Regions from separate parts of the Stutzerimonas tianxiuensis genome, predicted to be linked through region 2. Evidence: riboswitches for the same ligand, from Rfam matches in the RefSeq annotation. Region 2 holds a riboswitch; each other region holds the start of a gene.
The links. A riboswitch is a leader RNA that binds a small molecule or an ion and turns the genes downstream of it on or off. The one in region 2 is predicted to bind cobalamin.

Region 1: linked by a shared signal. The riboswitch ahead of btuB (TonB-dependent vitamin B12 receptor) and the one ahead of ACSSNI_RS09070 (TonB-dependent receptor) in region 2 are both predicted to bind cobalamin.
Region 3: linked by a shared signal. The riboswitch ahead of ACSSNI_RS06025 (cobaltochelatase subunit CobN) and the one ahead of ACSSNI_RS09070 (TonB-dependent receptor) in region 2 are both predicted to bind cobalamin.

The regions. Positions count from the first base shown of each region.
Region 1 is NZ_JBPVWS010000002.1:141,606-147,433, reverse strand. It holds gene btuB (TonB-dependent vitamin B12 receptor) at 1-1,308, opposite strand, end outside; cobalamin riboswitch at 1,419-1,636, opposite strand; gene ACSSNI_RS03375 (metallophosphoesterase family protein) at 1,795-2,598, shown strand; gene nhaD (sodium:proton antiporter NhaD) at 2,648-3,913, opposite strand; gene ACSSNI_RS03365 (hypothetical protein) at 4,074-4,394, opposite strand; gene ACSSNI_RS03360 (C40 family peptidase) at 4,499-5,029, opposite strand; gene ACSSNI_RS03355 (C40 family peptidase) at 5,113-5,760, opposite strand.
Region 2 is NZ_JBPVWS010000005.1:204,985-210,812, reverse strand. It holds gene ACSSNI_RS09075 (cobalamin-binding protein) at 1-793, shown strand, start outside; gene ACSSNI_RS09070 (TonB-dependent receptor) at 854-2,767, opposite strand; cobalamin riboswitch at 2,863-3,076, opposite strand; gene dxs (1-deoxy-D-xylulose-5-phosphate synthase) at 3,332-5,233, opposite strand; gene ACSSNI_RS09060 (polyprenyl synthetase family protein) at 5,363-5,828, opposite strand, start outside.
Region 3 is NZ_JBPVWS010000003.1:196,607-202,434, forward strand. It holds gene ACSSNI_RS06005 (YhdH/YhfP family quinone oxidoreductase) at 1-693, shown strand, start outside; gene ACSSNI_RS06010 (DUF934 domain-containing protein) at 955-1,455, opposite strand; gene ACSSNI_RS06015 (nitrite/sulfite reductase) at 1,439-3,097, opposite strand; gene ACSSNI_RS06020 (DUF2970 domain-containing protein) at 3,464-3,682, opposite strand; cobalamin riboswitch at 3,842-3,972, shown strand; gene ACSSNI_RS06025 (cobaltochelatase subunit CobN) at 4,061-5,828, shown strand, end outside.

The DNA.
Region 1 (5,828 bases), on a different contig from region 2:
GGGGTTGCCGGCAGTGAAGCCGGTGTCCGGCGCGTAGAGATCGTTGAAGGTGGGCGCCTTGAATGCCGTGCCGTAGGACGCGCTCAGTATCAGGTTGTCACGCAGGTCATAGCTCCAGCCAAGATTGCCGGTGTCATGGTTGCCGAACTGCTCGTTGTCATCGCGACGCAGGCCGGCCAACACGCCGTGACGGCCGAAGCGACCCTGGTACTGAAGATAGGCGCCCTTGTTGTCGCGCGTGTCGACCGCATAGTCGTCGGTGACGTCGATGCGGTCTTGCTGGTAGTCGAAACCAAGGGTGAGCAGCTGATCTTCAGCCACGCTGAAGTCATTCTGCCAATTGAAAGAATCGCGCTTGGTATCGAAACGCGAATAGAAACGACCGTCACGGAAGTTGTCGGTGTTGTCTTCGCTATGCCCGGCCTGCAGGGTGACCAGCCATGGATCGATTGGCGTGAATCGTGCCCGGCCGCCGATGACTTGCTGGCTGCCGTCGCTATAGGCAAAGCGGCCCGTAGCACCCGAAGTGGACCGAGAGTCGTAGTCGCTGTGAGTGTCGACGTGCAGCCAGCTGCCATCCAGCACCAGCCCACTGTCGAAGCGGTAGCCGCCGCGCAAGGCGCCCGACAGCTCACGATAACCGTCGGCATCAGCTTCATAGGCGCGAGGCGAAGTGGGCCGATAGGCTCGCGAATTGATGCCGTCGGTTGACGCGCTCGCCACGCCGAGATTGAACCAACCGGCACCCTGGCTACCGGATATGCCGGCGGTACCGTCAAAGCTGGAGCGACTGCCCGCGCCTGCGGAGAAATAGGGTTTGAACCCTTCGCCATCGCCGCGCCGCGTGAAGATCTGCATGACCCCACCCACCGCTTCCGAGCCGTACAGGCTGGAACGCGGACCGCGGACGAGTTCGATACGCTCGATCTGCTCGACCGGTATGTTCTCAAGCGACGCACCACCCGATGTGGCCGATCCGATTTTCACCCCATCAACCAGAACAAGCAGATGCTGGCTGCTGGTACCACGCAAATACACGGAAGAGGTTTTGCCGCGTCCGCCGTTGGAAGCAACGTTGACGCCCGCCAGGCCGCGCAGCAGTTCAGGAACGCTCTGCACCTGACTGCGCACAATTTGCTCGCGGGTAATGACGCTGGTGGAGGCAATCGGGCTGAGCACCTGCTCGGTCCGCGTGGCCGTAACCACCTGTTCGTTGAGATTCAGCGGCTGTACCGGCTGAGCATGGGAAAGCGAAGCATAGCCAAGCAGCACGAACGCTGCCGAGGTATTGAGGGTCTTGCAGGTCAAGTTCAGGTCTCCGTCGTGCCCGCCGCACGACAACAGTCGATAAGGGCAGACGGAGAATGCGAAGGGAGCGCAGGTGCAAGCAGCCGCACCCCGATCAGCGCCCGCCGCACTGCCGTGGAATGCGACAGGCCGGTCTCCGGGCTTGCGAGCGGATGCCTTGCATCCTGGAACCGCGGCCTTCCCATGCCTGTGGCACAGTGGCTGTGAGCGGTGTCCTGTCTCGCCTACCGTTGCGGGGGCAGCGCCGGAATCTTCATCGAATGAACCGGCTTCCCTGTTTCACCCCTCTGGCGTTTCGCCAGGGGGCACCTGAAGCAGCGCGGAGGGTAGTCCAAGGCCCTGCGCAGCGCAACCGAAAGCGATCAGGACCCGAGCCAGAACAGGTTTCGGGAGCGCTGCTTGCGATTTACCGGAACGCCGGGCGCCGATTGGCTTCGAATGCAACAATGCCACCGTCACAGACATCAGACGAGAAGACAGCCACCCATGACCAGCATCGTGCAGATCTCCGACACTCACTTCGGCACCGAACAGCCCGCCGTCGTGCAAGCCATGGAAGACCACGTGCGCGAGCACGGCGCGGACCTGCTGATCTTTTCCGGTGACATCACGCAGCGCGCCAGGGCCGGACAGTTCGCCGATGCTCAGGCCTTCGTGCAGCGCCTGCATGGGCATGGCATCCCGAAGGCGCTGGTGATCCCGGGGAACCATGACATCCCGCTGTATAACGTCTTTGCGCGTTTGTTCATGCCCTACCGCAACTACCGTCGCCACTTTGGTGACGATCTGGAGCCGACCTTCGAAAACGACGAGATGCTGGTCATCGGCCTCAACACCACCCACCCCAGGCGCCACAAGGATGGACTGGTGACCGACGAGCAGGTGCATGCGGTTGCCCGGCGCCTCAAGCAGAGCGACTCGAACAAGATCCGTATCGTGGTGGCGCACCAGCCCTTCGGCGCGATGGTGCTTAGCGATCTGAGCAACCTTCAGCACAACGCAGATAATGCGCTGCACCGTTGGGCCGATGAAGGGTTGGATCTGGTAATGGGCGGGCACATCCACCTGCCCTATGTATTGCCCTTGTCCAAGCAGTACACCGCGCTGTCTCGCGAGATCTGGATGGTCCAGGCAGGCACCACCCTCTCATCACGCGTACGCGGCACCTCCCCAAACTCGTTCAATCGGTTGAAGCTGCACCCGGGCGCGGACAAGAAGGTCTGTGTCGAGCGCTGGGATTTGCTCGATGATCAGTTCGTGCTCGGATCGCACTTCAACCTGCATTGGTAAACGCAGCAGCTCACCCACCGGTTCAGAGCTGCCGCGTCCCGAGCGCGGTTCAGCCCACCGCGCCTGCCACAGCAAGCCCGGTCAGATACACGCCAGCGAAGCCGAGATTGAATGCAACGAACAGGTACAGGCTGTATTTGAGGTAGCTACCGAAGGTCAGCCCCGGCACCTTGCTCATGGCCACGATGCCGGCTGCGGAACCGATGACCAGCAGCGAACCACCGACGCCCACCGCGTAAGTCAGCACCATCCACTCGGCGATGCCCATTTCAAGTCCGGACTTCAGCAGTGCTGCGGTCAGCGGTACGTTGTCGATCGCGGCCGACAGGATGCCCATCAGGTAGTTGGCGCCCACGGCGGGCACCTGGTCATAGATACGCACCAGGCCGTCGAGCACATGGATTTCCTTGAGCATGCCGACCAGCAGCAGGATGCCGAGAAAGAACAGCAAGGTCTCGAACTCAACCTGACGGACGTATTCCAGAATCGGATCGGTTTCGATGTCGTCGCTGAAGAAGCGCGCCACCAGAAACATGATCGACAACCCGGTCAGGAAGGTCAGCACGGGCGGAATCTGGAAGAAGAAGTTGCCAGCGATGGTGCACAGGATTGTGCCGAGAAAGATCAGTGCGATGGCAATGTCGACTCGGCGTACATCGGTGCGATGGCTCTCCACCACGACCTGCCCGCTCATGCCCAGCGAGAGCATCGCCGCTAGCAGCATGACCGCCAAAAAAGCCGGGAGCGCCAGCAGCAACAGCTGCAGGATCTCTACTTTTCCGGCTAGGAAAATCATCAGGGTCGTGACGTCACCGGTGATCAGCGCCACGCCGCCGGAGTTCACTGCAAACACCACCAACGCCGCGTATTTGATGCTCTTCTCAGCGCTGAGCTTGAGCGACATGATCAACGTGATGGAGACCAGCGTCGCGGTAATGTTGTCCGCCAGCGAGGAGAACACAAAGCAGAACGTCGCCGTCAGGAACAGCAGCTGCCGCTCGCTGATCCGCTTTGGCAAAACCAGGTAGATCAGGTTCTCAATCAGGCCTTTCTTGTTCAGGTAGGCGACAAAGGTCATCGCCGCCACCAGAAAGATCCACAGCCCGGCGATCTCCGCGATGTTTTTGTTGAGGCTGGTGAGCACCAGGTCGCGTTCGGCGCCCTGCGGGGAAAAGATGAACAGCAGCATCCACGCTAATGTGCCGAAGAACAGCGTGACCTTGGCTTTGTTTACATGGGTAATTTCTTCAAGAACGACACCGAGCAGAGCGGCCACGGCGAGGCCGATCAGCACGTACTGAAGTATTTCAGGCATGGGACACCTAACGGATAAGGAGGGACGGTTCGTGCGCGGATGCGCACCCGAGAAGTTGGGGCGCCGATCATAGCCAAAGTGCGACAATTCGACACCTGACAAATGTCAATTCGAAGATATTTCGAATTATTCCGCCGCACGGGTGTGGCTTGGCAGCCGTTTAATGGCGTGGCACGAAGCCGGCAGGCTTGGCCGACAACCAGTCAACGAAGGTGCGCAGCCGAGCATCGGCCAGCAACGCGTCGCGGCTGTTGAAGCTGAGCGCCAGCTCCTTTTCTGTAAACAGGCGATGGATCTGGTTGTGGCAGGGCCGGCAGACCCACAGCGTGGCGGTAATACGCTCCTCACGAGGGAAGCGCTTTCGGATATAGGTTTTGCCGTGCAAGGCTTTGGGAATGAGGTGATGGCGGGTCAAAGGCGCCTGCCGCAGGCACAGCTCGCACACTTCAGGCTGGTCGGGCAAACGCAGGAGTGGCGCCATCTAACGACCTCTTACTCGCAGCGCCTGAAATCCGCACCAGCTCGGCGTCGCGGGGAGCAGAGAAAGTAAATGCCGGCGCCTATCATGTTCGACTCCCGCCAGCGTTAGGGGTTTTGAGCGAGACGGTCACCGTCCAGCACGCGCTTGGCGCTGAGGTAGCTCTTCTGCCAATAGCTGTTGGAAAGACTGTCCAGGCGTACCGTTCCGCCGGTTGAGGGTGCATGGACGAAACGCCCTTCGCCGACGTAGATGGCCGCGTGACTGACACGACGCCCGCCGCTGGTGGCAAAGAACAGCAGGTCACCTGCTTTCAAGGCATCACGCCTGATGGTAGCGCCCCGCATGGCGTTCATCTCGCGAGTCGTACGCGGTAATGCAACGCCGGCTGCGCCTCGGTAGACGTAGGTAATCAGACCACTGCAATCGAAGCCGCCATCAGGGGAATTGCCGCCGTAGCGATACGGCGTACCCACCAGTCCCAGAGCCGTGAACAGTACGTCTTCAGCAGTGCCGGGAAACTCGTGCGGTGTTGGCAAAGGCGCGACGACTACCGGTTCGACCGGCGCTTGGCTGGAACAGGCAGCAAGCAGCATCGCGGCTAGCAGAACAGCTGTAGAACGAGCCAGAAGAGGCATGGCAGAGCAGTCCAGGCAAATGAGCCATCACTCTGCCGGCATGCAGAAATGGATGCAAGCCCGATGCAGATCTATCTCAGCACTCAGTGATGACTGGAAACAGCGCTTGAGTTATGGGCAAGGACCAGGACGCGCTTGGCTTGCATGAAGCTGGAACGCCAGTACTTGTCATCAAGGCTGTCGACGCGAACGCCGCCGCTGCGACTACTGGACGAGTGAATGAACCGGTCACCGCCGATGTAGATACCGGCATGGCTGACCTGACCGCGCCCACGGTTGTTGAAAAAGACCACGTCGCCCGGCTCCAGCTCGCTGCGTTTGATCTTCGGTGCTTCCAGATTGATCATTTCGCGGGTAGAGCGTGGCAGCTCGATGCCGGCCTCCTTGCGAAACAGAAAACTGACGAAACCACTGCAATCAAAGCCGGTTTTCGTCGAGCTGCCACCGTAGCGGTACGGGGTGCCCACCAGCGTGAAGCCGCGCTCAAGCACGCTATCGGCCAGAGCTGGCAACTCGTAGCTCTCGTCATCGGCGAGTTCACGAAGTTGCTGCTCGGTGGGTTCGTCTGTTACGGCTTGAGAGTCGGCATCAGCCTCTGCTATCTCGACCGGGAAATCGAACTGGAACTCCTGCGACAGCAGCGGACTTTCAGTCTGCTCCGGCTGCGCGGCACAGGCCGCCAACAGCGTAATGAGAGCAAAGGGCAACAGGGGTGCGAGGCGTTGGCGCATAGCACTGACAGGTCGGGAAGTTGAAAGTGGCGAAACTATGCCTGCGGTCGCTCCGATGAGCAAATTCT
Region 2 (5,828 bases):
GTTGCTGCTGTGCCTGGCGCTGCTGGTTTCGCCGCAATTGCCGGCCGTCGAGCGCGTAATCAGCCTGGCGCCCTCGCTCAGCGAGATCATGCTGGAGCTGGACGCCAGCGATCTTCTGGTCGGCGTTCTCGACGGCGGCGAGCGGCCGGCGGCGCTGGCGGGGGTGCCCTCGGTCGGGCGTGTGGGACAGCTCGAAATGGAGAGCCTGCTCGAGCTGCAGCCAACCCTGGTGCTGCTCTGGCCAGACAGTATCAGCCGTGCGCAGCGCGACCAGCTCACTCAATTTGGCATTCCGGTACTTGTCGCTCAGCCGACCTCCCTAGCGCAACTCGCCAACCAGTTTGCCGTGATCGGTCAACGCGTGGGGCGAAGCGAACAGGGACAAGCACTCCAGCGCCAGTTCAATCAGGGTTTGGATCAGCTACGTCAGCGCTATCGCCGTGAGCCCCCGCTGGATGTCTTCTACCAGATATGGAATCGCCCGCTTTACACGCTCGGCGGACCTCAGATCATTGGTGAAGCCATCGAAATCTGCGGTGGTCGCAACGTCTTCGCCGATCTACAGCTGCCCGCGCCGCAGGTCAGCGTGGAGTCCGTGCTGTCTCGGAACCCTGACGTAATCCTGGCCGGCAGCGGTGCTCAGCTGTCCGAATGGAGCGCCTGGCCCCAGCTGAAAGCAGTGCGTAAAGGGCAACTCTGGGAAGTGCCCGACAAGGGGCTTGAGCGACCGAGCTTCCAGATGCTTGGGGCGATCGAGAAGCTCTGCGAGGTGATGGGGCAGGCGGTTTACTGACCGGGCGCAAGACGCCCGCACTCCACTGCGAACTGGACAGCCGGCCTTATCCCCCTGGGTTCAAAAGCGATAGCCCACACTTAGCTGAATATCTTCTTCTGGCGCTGGGTACAAAGCCTTGTTGCCTGCTTGCCAGCTGTTGTAAACGGCGTAGCTGTCGTAGCGCTTTCCAGTCAGGTTATTGATGCGAAGTTTGGCGTTGAGGTTTCGGTATTCGTACCGGATAGCGGCATTGAACAACGTATAACCACCCTCCTTTGGTAGCGCCAGGCCGTCATCGCTGGCTAAGTAACGCGGGCCTGTATAGATGGCCTCAAGATATCCGTGAAGATTAGCAATGATCTGGTAGTCCAGATGCATGGCGGCACTGTGGCGTGATACCCAGGGGATTTCATTGCCCTTGTTGGCACCTGCACGCAGCTCCGTATCGGTAAAACTGTATTGGCCTCCGACGCGAAGTCGATCGGTCAGTTTACGCTCAGCCTCGATCAGCAGGCCTTCGCGCCGAGTCTGGTTCAAGTTTACATTAGCGCCCCAGCCACCAAAGGCATAAGGCGCGAAGAGCAACTCATCGTCGAGATCGAGCCGGTAGAGGCTGGCCTGGTAGAGTTGGGTGGCGTCTTGCCAGGCGATTCCCGCTTCCCATGACTCGCCCGTCTGTGGTTTGAGAAATTCGATGCCAGGCTCGACGAGCGCGTTTTCGTTGACGTTGGCCCAGCGCAGAACTTCCTCGCGTTTAATGAATGCGTGAGTCTGGTCAGTCACCTGCCAGCTCAGCGCTACGCTCGAGCTGTCTTCGCTGTCGCTGCGCGTACGGCCGTTGTGTCTGTCATTCACTTCACTGATGCGATAGCCGAGGCTTAGAGTCAGGCGATCGGTTAGCGGTTGGTTGACTTGCGTGTACCAGTCTCGCTGCGTTTGCTCGGCGTCGCTGCTTAGCGTCGGGTAGAACGCATACGCTGCCTGGTAATCAGCCTTCAGGTAATCGAAGCCCAACAGCCACTCGCCGCGGCCTGACGTACTGTCCCAATTGGCGGTGAGGCGAGGGCTGATGGTTTCGACGCGGGTCCGTTCTGTGAACGGACTACCTGAAATCAGGCCCGCCCCATCGCTGTCTCTGATGCTGTAGTCCAGGTTCGCGGTCCAATGGCGACCTAACGCCTGTTCGCCCGCAAAGCGATGCACGTCCGTCTTGCTGTTGTTCCATTCGTTCGAGGTGCTTGCTCTGCGGTCGGCGCGGCGTTGCGCGATGGTGAGGCTGCGCGGGTAGAGCAGCTCATCGTCGATGTTCTGGTATTCGTACAGAAGCCAGCCGCTGTCATGGTCATAGCGGAGGCGTCCGAACAGGTCGCGGTAGCTGGCGTCGTTGTGGTCGCGATAGTTGTCCGTATTCCGGGTCTCGCCGGTGATATATGCGGAAAGACCGCCCCAGAGCGCTTGAGACACATGGCCACGGTACGCCTCCAAGTCGTGACTGCCTTGAGTGGTTTCGATATAGGCTTCGTTGCCCGATGGGCGACGGGTAATGATGTTGACCACCCCACCGACAGCCTGGTCGCCGTATAGGACTGTTCCGGCGCCGCGCAAGATCTCGATCCGCTCGATGTTTGCAAGCGGTACGCTATTCAGGTCCGGGCCGCTGAGACTTGGATTGTTCAGCCTCCGGCCGTCGACCAGAACCAGCACGTTGTTCACCGCGTTGTCCCCGAAACCACGCAGGCTGATGGAGGCATGGTTGCCGTCACCGAGCGTGTCACGGATCTGGATACCAGCTTTCCCGTTCAGCACCTCTATCAGGCTACTGGCTGCACTCCGCTCGATTTCGTTCCTGTCGATCACTCGAGTGCTGGCCGGAGCAGGCTTTTCCAGGGCAGTCGCTCGGGTGATGACCATTGGAGGAGCTTGGTAAGGCTCCAGGGCGGCAGCAATGCTCGGCAGCAGCGCCACGGCCAAGGCAAGACGGGTCAGTTTCATCAGGTTCGATCCTCAAAAGTTCAGCGCTTTTGAGAAGGGCAGGAACAAGGGCGGAATGACGAGCAGCCGCGCTTGACGGTGCTGCCCTCCGCAACACCAGTCGAATCCGTCAGGCCGGTCTCCGGGCTTTCGACACGCACCGTGCTCGCCTTCCCGTGACGTGCACAGTGGCGGTTGAGCGGGCGGTGATCCTCTGATCACGGTCGATTACCGTTGCGGGGGCAGCGCCGGCCTTGCTCTTCGAGCGCACCGGCTTCCCGTTTAATGCGGACCAGGAGGTCGCGCACACCTGGGCGGATTGGAAATCGCGCGAACCTTACGGCCTGGGCTGGGGAAAGACAAGCGAATGAATGACGCGCCTCAATGCAAACGTTTCGACGGTCAGAATTGGTCAATTGGATCTTGATGTGGCGCATGGTGCGCTAGGTCGACCTGCCAAGCCGGCTGTAGAAGCCCAGCGCGAATCATGCTGTCCTCGATCCGCCGAGCATGGGGCGGATCGAGATGACGCTACTTTCGCGGTGTGGCGAGCCGTCTCGCTGCTACCTGCGGTGGCGTTGGACCTTACGATCGGCTGTGCAAGTCTGCCAGGCGCGCCCGAACTGCGGCTTCGATACCGGCGGCGTCCAGTCCGCACTCCTTGATCATCTCGGTGGGTTTGGCATGTTCGACATAATAGTCGGGCAGGCCCAGATGAAGGATCGGTGTGCTCAGGTTCTGCGAAGCGAGGAACTCGCCGACCGCGCTGCCAGCACCGCCCATGATGCTGTTCTCCTCGATGGTCACCAGTAGGTCGTGGCTGTCGGCCATCTGGCGAACCATCGCCTCGTCCAGGGGTTTGACGAAACGCATGTCGACGACGGTTGCGTCCAGGGCTTCGGCAACCTGCATGGCTTCCGGCAGTTGCACACCGAACACCAGCAAAGCGACCTGCTTACCTTCGCGACGCACCACTGCCTTGCCGATTTCCAGCGGTTCGAGGCCCGGTTCCAACCTTGCGTTCGGGCCGGTACCACGCGGATATCGCACGGCGGCGGGACCTTCGAAGTGATAGCCGGTGGTGAGCATCCGGCGCATCTCGTTCTCATCGCTTGGGGTCATCACCAGCATGCAGGGGATGCAACGCAGATAGGTCAGGTCGAAGCTGCCCGCGTGGGTCGGACCGTCCTCGCCAACCAAACCGGCGCGGTCGATGGCGAAGAGTACGTCGAGGTTTTGCACCGCGACGTCATGAATCAGCTGGTCGTAGGCACGCTGCAGGAAGGTCGAATAGATCGCCACCACTGGCTTGGCGCCTTCGCAGGCCATGCCGGCAGCGAGGGTAACTGCATGCTGTTCGGCAATGGCGACATCGAAGTAGCGGTCAGGGTAGCGCTCGCTGAAATCGACCAGGTCGGAGCCTTCTTTCATCGCCGGGGTGATACCCATCAGGCGCGGGTCTGCCGCAGCCATATCGCACAGCCACTGGCCGAACACATTGGAATATTTGGGACCGCTGGGTTTCTTCGGCTTGACTGGTGCGCCGATGGGTTCGAGCTTGCTGATCGCGTGCCAGGTGATCGGGTCGACTTCGGCCGGGGCGAAGCCTTTGCCTTTTTTGGTGACCACATGCAGAAACTGCGGGCCGGAGAGGTCGCGCATGTTGCGCAGGGTGCCGATCAGCGTCGGCAGGTCATGGCCGTCGATGGGGCCGATGTAGTTCCAGCCGAGCTCTTCGAACAACGTGCCAGGAACCAGCATGCCCTTGGCATATTCCTCGGTGCGGCGGGCGATTTCCCAGGCGCCGGGCAGGCGCGACAGGACCTTTTTGCTGCCTTCGCGCATGCTCGAGTAGGTGCGGCTGGAGAGGATCTTAGCCAGGTAGTTCGACAGTCCGCCGACGTTGCGCGAAATCGACATGTCGTTGTCGTTGAGTACCACAAGCATGTCCGCACCGACTTCCGGCGCGTGGTTTAGCGCCTCGAAGGCCATCCCGGCCGTGAGCGCGCCGTCGCCGATGACTGCAATCGACTTGCGCTTCTTGCCCTGCATGCGGGCGGCGATGGCCATGCCCAGGGCGGCGCTGATCGAAGTGCTGGAGTGGCCGACGCCAAAGGTGTCGTACTCGCTCTCGCTGCGGCGCGGAAAGGCAGCGAGGCCATCCTTCTGACGCAGACTTTCCATGCGCTCGCGGCGCCCGGTGAGGATTTTGTGCGGATAGGCCTGATGACCGACATCCCAGACCAGGCGGTCTTTCGGCGTGTCGTAGACATAATGCAGGGCAATGGTCAGCTCGATCACGCCAAGGCCAGCACCGAAGTGCCCGCCGGTCCGGCCCACGCTGTAGAGGAGGTCCTGACGCAGTTCGTTGGCGAGTTCTTCGAGTTCCGCTTCGCCTAGGCGGCGCAGCTGCTCGGGCGTAGCCGCGCGATCTAGAACGGGCGTCGCAGGGCGGACCCGAGGAATCTCATGAAACGTCTTGGGCATCGGGCGAATCATTTTGGCTGAAAAAAGAGCCGCAGTTTACCCGATGGTTACAACGATAAGAACGCCTCAAGCATCAACGGTCACCGCTGGGCCGAACAGCCACAGCGGCGAGCAGTTGCGATTTGGCTTTCAGCTGCGGCGTTCGACGATAAAGCAGGCCAGCTGGCGCAGCGGCTCGGCGCTAGTTCCGAGCGGGGCGAGTGCGGCGAGCGCCAGGTCGCGCAGCTCCAGCGCATAAGCCTTGGCACTGTCCATGCCCAGCAGCGCCGGATAGGTGGGTTTGTCGCGCGCGATGTCGGCACCCTGGTGCTTGCCCAGCGTCGCGGTGTCGCTTTCCACGTCGAGGATGTCGTCCTGTACCTGAAAGGCCAGGCCCACGGCTTGCGCGTATTGCTGCAGCGCTGACAACGTTGACGCGTCGGCACGGCCGCTGGCAAGGGCGCCGAGGCGCACGCTGACCTCGATCAGTGCACCGGTCTTGTGCCGGTGCATCAGCTCCAGCGCGGTTCGATCAAGCTTCAGACCCACCGAACCAAGATCGATCGCCTGGCCACCGACCATGCCGGCCGGTCCGGCTGCGCGTGCGAGGCTGGCG
Region 3 (5,828 bases), on a different contig from region 2:
GGTTTCGGCCAATACATTCGCGTGCCAGCTGCGTGGGTGATCAAGCGTCCGGTCGGGCTGTCTCTGCGGGAGGCCATGGCTCTCGGAACGGCCGGCCTGACCGCTGCACTATGCATAGACAAGCTTGAACAGGCAGGTCTCGAACCGACTGATTCGCCGATCCTGGTAACAGGCGCGACCGGGGGTGTCGGCAGCATTGCGATAGCCCTGCTGTCCAAGCTTGGATACAGGGTGGCCGCAGTGACGGGCAAGGCTGAGCAAGGCGACTTCCTTCGCAAGCTTGGCGCTACGGAAATCGTTGAGCGTAGTGCGCTGCAGGCCGGTACCGAGAAGCCGTTGCTCAAAGAACAATGGGCGGGAGCGGTCGATACGGTGGGCGGCGACATATTGTTCAACGCAGTGAAGTCACTGCGACGTGGCGGGAGTGTCGCCTGTTGCGGCCTAACCGCCGGAACAAATTTTCAGGCCAGCGTGCTGCCATTCATCCTGCGTGGGGTGAATCTGTTAGGGGTTGATTCGGTTGAAATCCCGTTGGTCGTGAAGGCGTCCATGTGGGACAAGCTTTCCGTGCAATGGAAGCTGCCTAATCTTGATGACCTGGTACAGGAGATTTCGCTGGATCAGTTGCCTGAAGCGATTGAACGAACCCTGGCAGGGCAACAGACTGGAAGGATATTGGTTCGACTCGACTGATGGCGGCTGCTCTGACGCCATTAGCGTTTTGCTTGTTGAGCATAGTCAAAAACGATTTATCAGCCTTTATCGATTGAGCGAAGCTAACGCCACTTCAACATAGCAGGAGCCGCTCATGAAAATACTGGCCGAGAAATTCAAGGCAGCGTTCGGTAAGCATCCGATCGTTGCCGCGGAGCGGATAGAGCATCCGAACTTCTGGATGTACCAGTAATAAAAAACCCGCCGAGAGGCGGGTTTTTTTATAGCGCAGCGTTGGCCTCAGCCTTGTCTGCGACGAAACAGCGGAAGGGGTTCGTCTGCGGCAGACTGGTAAGTAACCGAGAAGTCGTTCAACCCTTCCAGCGCATCATAAGGGTCGCGATCTGGACGCACTGCGAAGGCGTCGAAACCACAACGGCGCATGTAGAACAACTGGTCACGAAGCACATCCCCAATGGCACGTACTTCCCCTTTGTAACCGTAGCGATCACGAAGCAGGCGTGCGCTGGAGTAATGGCGGCCGTCGGTGAACGCCGGGAAGTTGAGCGCGATGACCTGAAAGTTATCCAGCTCTTCGGCGATCTCTTCTACGGCCTCGTCGGAGTCGAGCCAGATGCCAAGACCGCCATCACGAGCTTTCAGGGCATGAGCATGATCGAGCCATAGCTGGAAGGGTACGATCAGATCGTCGCAGTTGGACAGGCCGTCAAGGGTCACGTCTTTAGGCAGCAGGTGCCAGGTCTCATCAATGACCTGACCGTCCTTAATGATTCGCTGCATAGACACGCTCCTTGAAGGGGTCGATACCGATTCGGCGGAAAGTATCGAGAAACTGTTCATCTTCTGTACGGTGCTCCACATAGACGCCGATGACCTTCTCGATCACATCTGGCATGACATCCTGGGCAAACGAAGGGCCGAGTATCTGGCCGAGGCTCGCGTTACGGCCGGAACTGCCGCCGAGTGAGACCTGATAGAACTCGGCGCCTTTCTTGTCCACGCCCAGGATGCCGATGTGGCCTACATGGTGGTGACCACAGGCATTCATGCAGCCCGAAATATTCAGGTCGACATCCCCGATATCGAACAGGTAATCCATGTCATCGAAGCGGCGCTGGATCGCTTCGGCAATCGGGATCGATTTGGCATTGGCCAGGGAGCAAAAATCGCCGCCCGGGCAGCAAATGATGTCTGTCAGCAAGCCGATGTTCGGCGTGGCGACACCCAGTTCCCGCAGCTCATGCCACAATTCGAACAGACGTGACTGCTCGACATCGGCCAGGATCATGTTCTGTTCGTGTGAATTGCGTACTTCGCCAAAGCTGTATCGGTCCGCCAGATCGGCAATGGTGTCGAGCTGCTTGTCCGTCACATCACCCGGGGCTACGCCAGTGCTTTTCAGGGACAGCGTCACGGCTGCATAGCCGGGCTTTTTGTGAGCAACGACATTCCGTTCCCGCCAGCGAGCGAAGCCTGGATGCTCCGCGTCAAGCTGCGCGAGTGCAGCGCTCTGGTCATCCAGAGGCTTGTAAGCGGGATCGACGAAGAACTTGCTGACCCGGTCGACTTCGGCCTCGGTCAGTGTATTTGCGCCGTCTTTCAAATAGGACCATTCAGCCTCGACACGTTCGGCGAACACTTGCGGGGTAAGCGCTTTGACAAGGATCTTAATCCGCGCCTTGAACTTGTTGTCACGACGGCCATAGCGGTTATATACGCGCAGGATCGCATCGAGATAGGTCAGCAGGTGCTGCCATGGCAGGAACTCATTGATGAAGCTTCCTACGATCGGCGTACGGCCAAGGCCGCCGCCGACAGACACGCGGAAGCCCAGCTCGCCGGCGTCGTTGTTTACCGCTTCGAGACCAATGTCGTGCACTTCGATAGCAGCACGGTCGTTCACGGCGCCGTTGACGGCGATCTTGAACTTGCGCGGCAGGAATGCGAATTCCGGGTGGAAGGTCGACCACTGACGAATGATTTCGCACCAGGGCCGTGGGTCGATGAGCTCGTCCTTGGCAACGCCAGCGAACTGGTCGGTGGTGGTGTTACGAATGCAGTTGCCGCTGGTCTGGATGGCATGCATCTGAACAGTTGCGAGTTCGCCAAGGATATCGGGTACGTCTTCCAGTTCCGGCCAGTTGAGCTGAACGTTGGTCCGGGTGCTGATATGGGCATAACCCTTGTCGTACTTGCGAGTGATGTCGGCCAGCTTGCGGATCTGAGTAGACGACAACAGCCCATAGGGCACAGCAATACGCAGCATCGGCGCATAGCGCTGGATGTACAGACCGTTTTGCAGGCGAAGAGGCAACAGTTCTGCGTCAGTCAGTTCACCGGCGAGATAGCGGCGAATCTGGTCACGGAACTGACGCACGCGATCCTCGATGATGTGTTGGTCATACTGGTCGTATACGTACATAAATGTCCTGTTTTTTCAGGCTGTCTACAGCTTCTGCGCGCACGGCCGCGCACCCGTTGATGGGAGGCCGGCACGATACCAGCTAGCGTTTATGCGCAAAAGTGATGTTTGGGAATATGTTTAGAACGAAACGCTGCTTTTCAGGCATTTCAATCGCTGGCCTTGAGCGCTCCGTATGCATGGTCTTAACTGCAATCAATGCGATCCTCCACAACAAGGTATACCGCTGTGTCAGAGCATTTTAAACGCCATGATAATGACAGCCGCGCAGATGCCGCCGCGATCTTCTTTCTGATCCTGCTAGCGGTAGCAACAGCAGTGTTCTGGGTAAGTCACCAGTAGACGAGGCGGCTCCGGCTAACCGTGTCAGACGCCGACCAGATAGAGCACCAGTTTGACGACGCCGAGTATCACCAGAACGAACGCTACGGTGAAGCCGATGCCCAGAAGAATGAAATGGCTGGGTTTACCGTGGCTGAAGTCTCGTTCTCGATTTTTCCCGCTTTGCACGCCCAAAGCGCCGGCTAGCATGCTTTGAAGCATCTGCCGCAGCGTGAGCGATTTGGGTTGCCGGTCTTCACTCATATCTGTCTCCGCAAGGCTCGCTGCCTGAAGTCTAGTCAGCAATCCAGCTTCTGCAGACATCGATCCTATTACCAACTGAGCCGTTGTATCGTCAGGCTTGTGTTTGCTTGATCTTGCCCAGACCGGCGCGTAAGGTGCGCGGCTTGGCCGCCCAGCGGTTGAACACATGAAGTGCGTGGTGCCCGGATCATGGTCCGGGTTAAATGGGAAATCAGTGCAAGCTGATGCTGCCCCCGCAACGGTAGAGTCGATTCGACTGAGCCCGATACCAGCCCGTACTTCCCAGGAACTGTCGCGGTGGGCGACGTCCTCAGAGCGTGCCGTCTGCCTGTCTGGCAATAGCAGCTCTGTTGCCCACTGCATCCGGATGGAGTGGGCATGTCTTTCGCGTTTCGCTGCGTGTTTCTAGCGCTTCTGCTGCTGGCTCCAACGGTGCCGGCCAGTGCCAATCAGATCAATGCGATCATTTCGCAGTACAGCGCTGCCGAGTTCGCTTCGGCGGCTGCCACCTTCAAGCAACGATACCCCGACCGTACCGTCAGTGCGCGGACCCCCGAACAGCTGGCTGAGCTGGACGATGCCGAGGTCGGTCAATGGCTTGCCAGCGGAACGCGTTTGCTCGTGGTCGGCGTATTCGGGCCTGAAGCGGAGCGTCTGCGCCCGCTGATCGACCAACACAGCACTGGCGAACGCTTCATCATGCACAGTGACCAGGCGCTGGTGGCTCTAAGCCGTAGCGCTGGAAACATGCTGTTTGCCAACCGGGACCAGGCGGTACGCCTCGGTGCTGAGAAGCCCGGTGGCGATCTGGGTGACTGGGTGCAGGCGCTAGCGGCGGCCAATCCGATCCAGGCGCAATGGATAGAAGCGCGCAGCTATTGGCTGGCCGGTGGCAGCGACAACATTGCGCGTTTGCTGGCCTGGTTGACGGCTCGTGACACTTCGCGCGGCAGCGCCGAGCCTGCACAGGCGAGGCCGGCGTTGCGCTTCTATCAGGACGGAGTGGTAAAGGAGCCGTCGGAACTGGCGTGGCGCGGTGAGCGAATGGTCGCGGTGATCGACCATGGGCGCGCTGACCGACGCGGAGATTCCGACCTCAACGATGCGCTGTGTCAGACCCTGCAACAACGCGACATCGCGTGCGTCAGCCTGTTTGGCAGCTGGGGCGACGGCACGCTACAGGCGCTGCGCTGGCTCAACAGCGCAGAACATCCACCGCTGTCGGCGGTCGTCGTGCTGCAGGATTTTGTCCTTGGTGGCGGCGAGGGTCGTGAAGACGCAACGGAGCTGCTGGGTCAACTCAATGTGCCCGTGCTCAAGGCCCTGCGTCTGGATGACCGAGACGAGAACGCGTGGCAGCTGTCCAGTGATGGCCTCGCTCGTGACAAGGTGCATTACCAGCTTGCGATGCCGGAATTGCAGGGCACCAGTCAGCCGATGGTGCTGGCGGCGTGGGAATCGTCCCAGATCGACCCAAACTCAGGGATTCGGTTTGGCTTCAGCCAGCCGATGCCATCCCGTGTCGAGGCGATGGCGGCGCGCCTGGCCCGCTGGCATCAATTGCAAACCAAGCCCAATGCGGACAAGCGGCTGGCGCTCATCTACTACAACCATCCACCGGGGCGGCACAACATCGGCGCAGACAACCTGGATGTACCGCAATCGCTATTTGCCATTCTTAAACGCTTGAAAGCCGAAGGCTACAACACCGGTACCTTGCCGGACTCGCCGGAGCAATTGCTGGAACAGCTGCAGGAGCAGGGCGTCAATCTACCTGAACAGGGCGACGCGCTGGCTGCGATGGCGAAAAAGGCTGTTACCGTCAACACCCATAGCTACCGTCGCTGGTTCCGTACGCTGCCATCGGCAGTGCAGGCCGAAATGGTGCAGGGCCCGTTGGGATACTGGAACGCACAAATGCGCCGTGCGCTGCACGCTTCCCATCTCGAAAGCGTCCGGTTGACGCTGAAAACAGGTTCCAGCGAGTTGCACCATGTGCTCGACGGTGTTGTGCATCCGGCACGCGAGCGCGCGCTGGATCTACTGGCTCAACTCGAAGCGTTCTATGAGCAGGCACTGAGTCAGCCGGGCCTGGCTGATTGGGAGCAGGCCGAAAGCCTGATCCAGGCGCTGGCTGATACCGGTA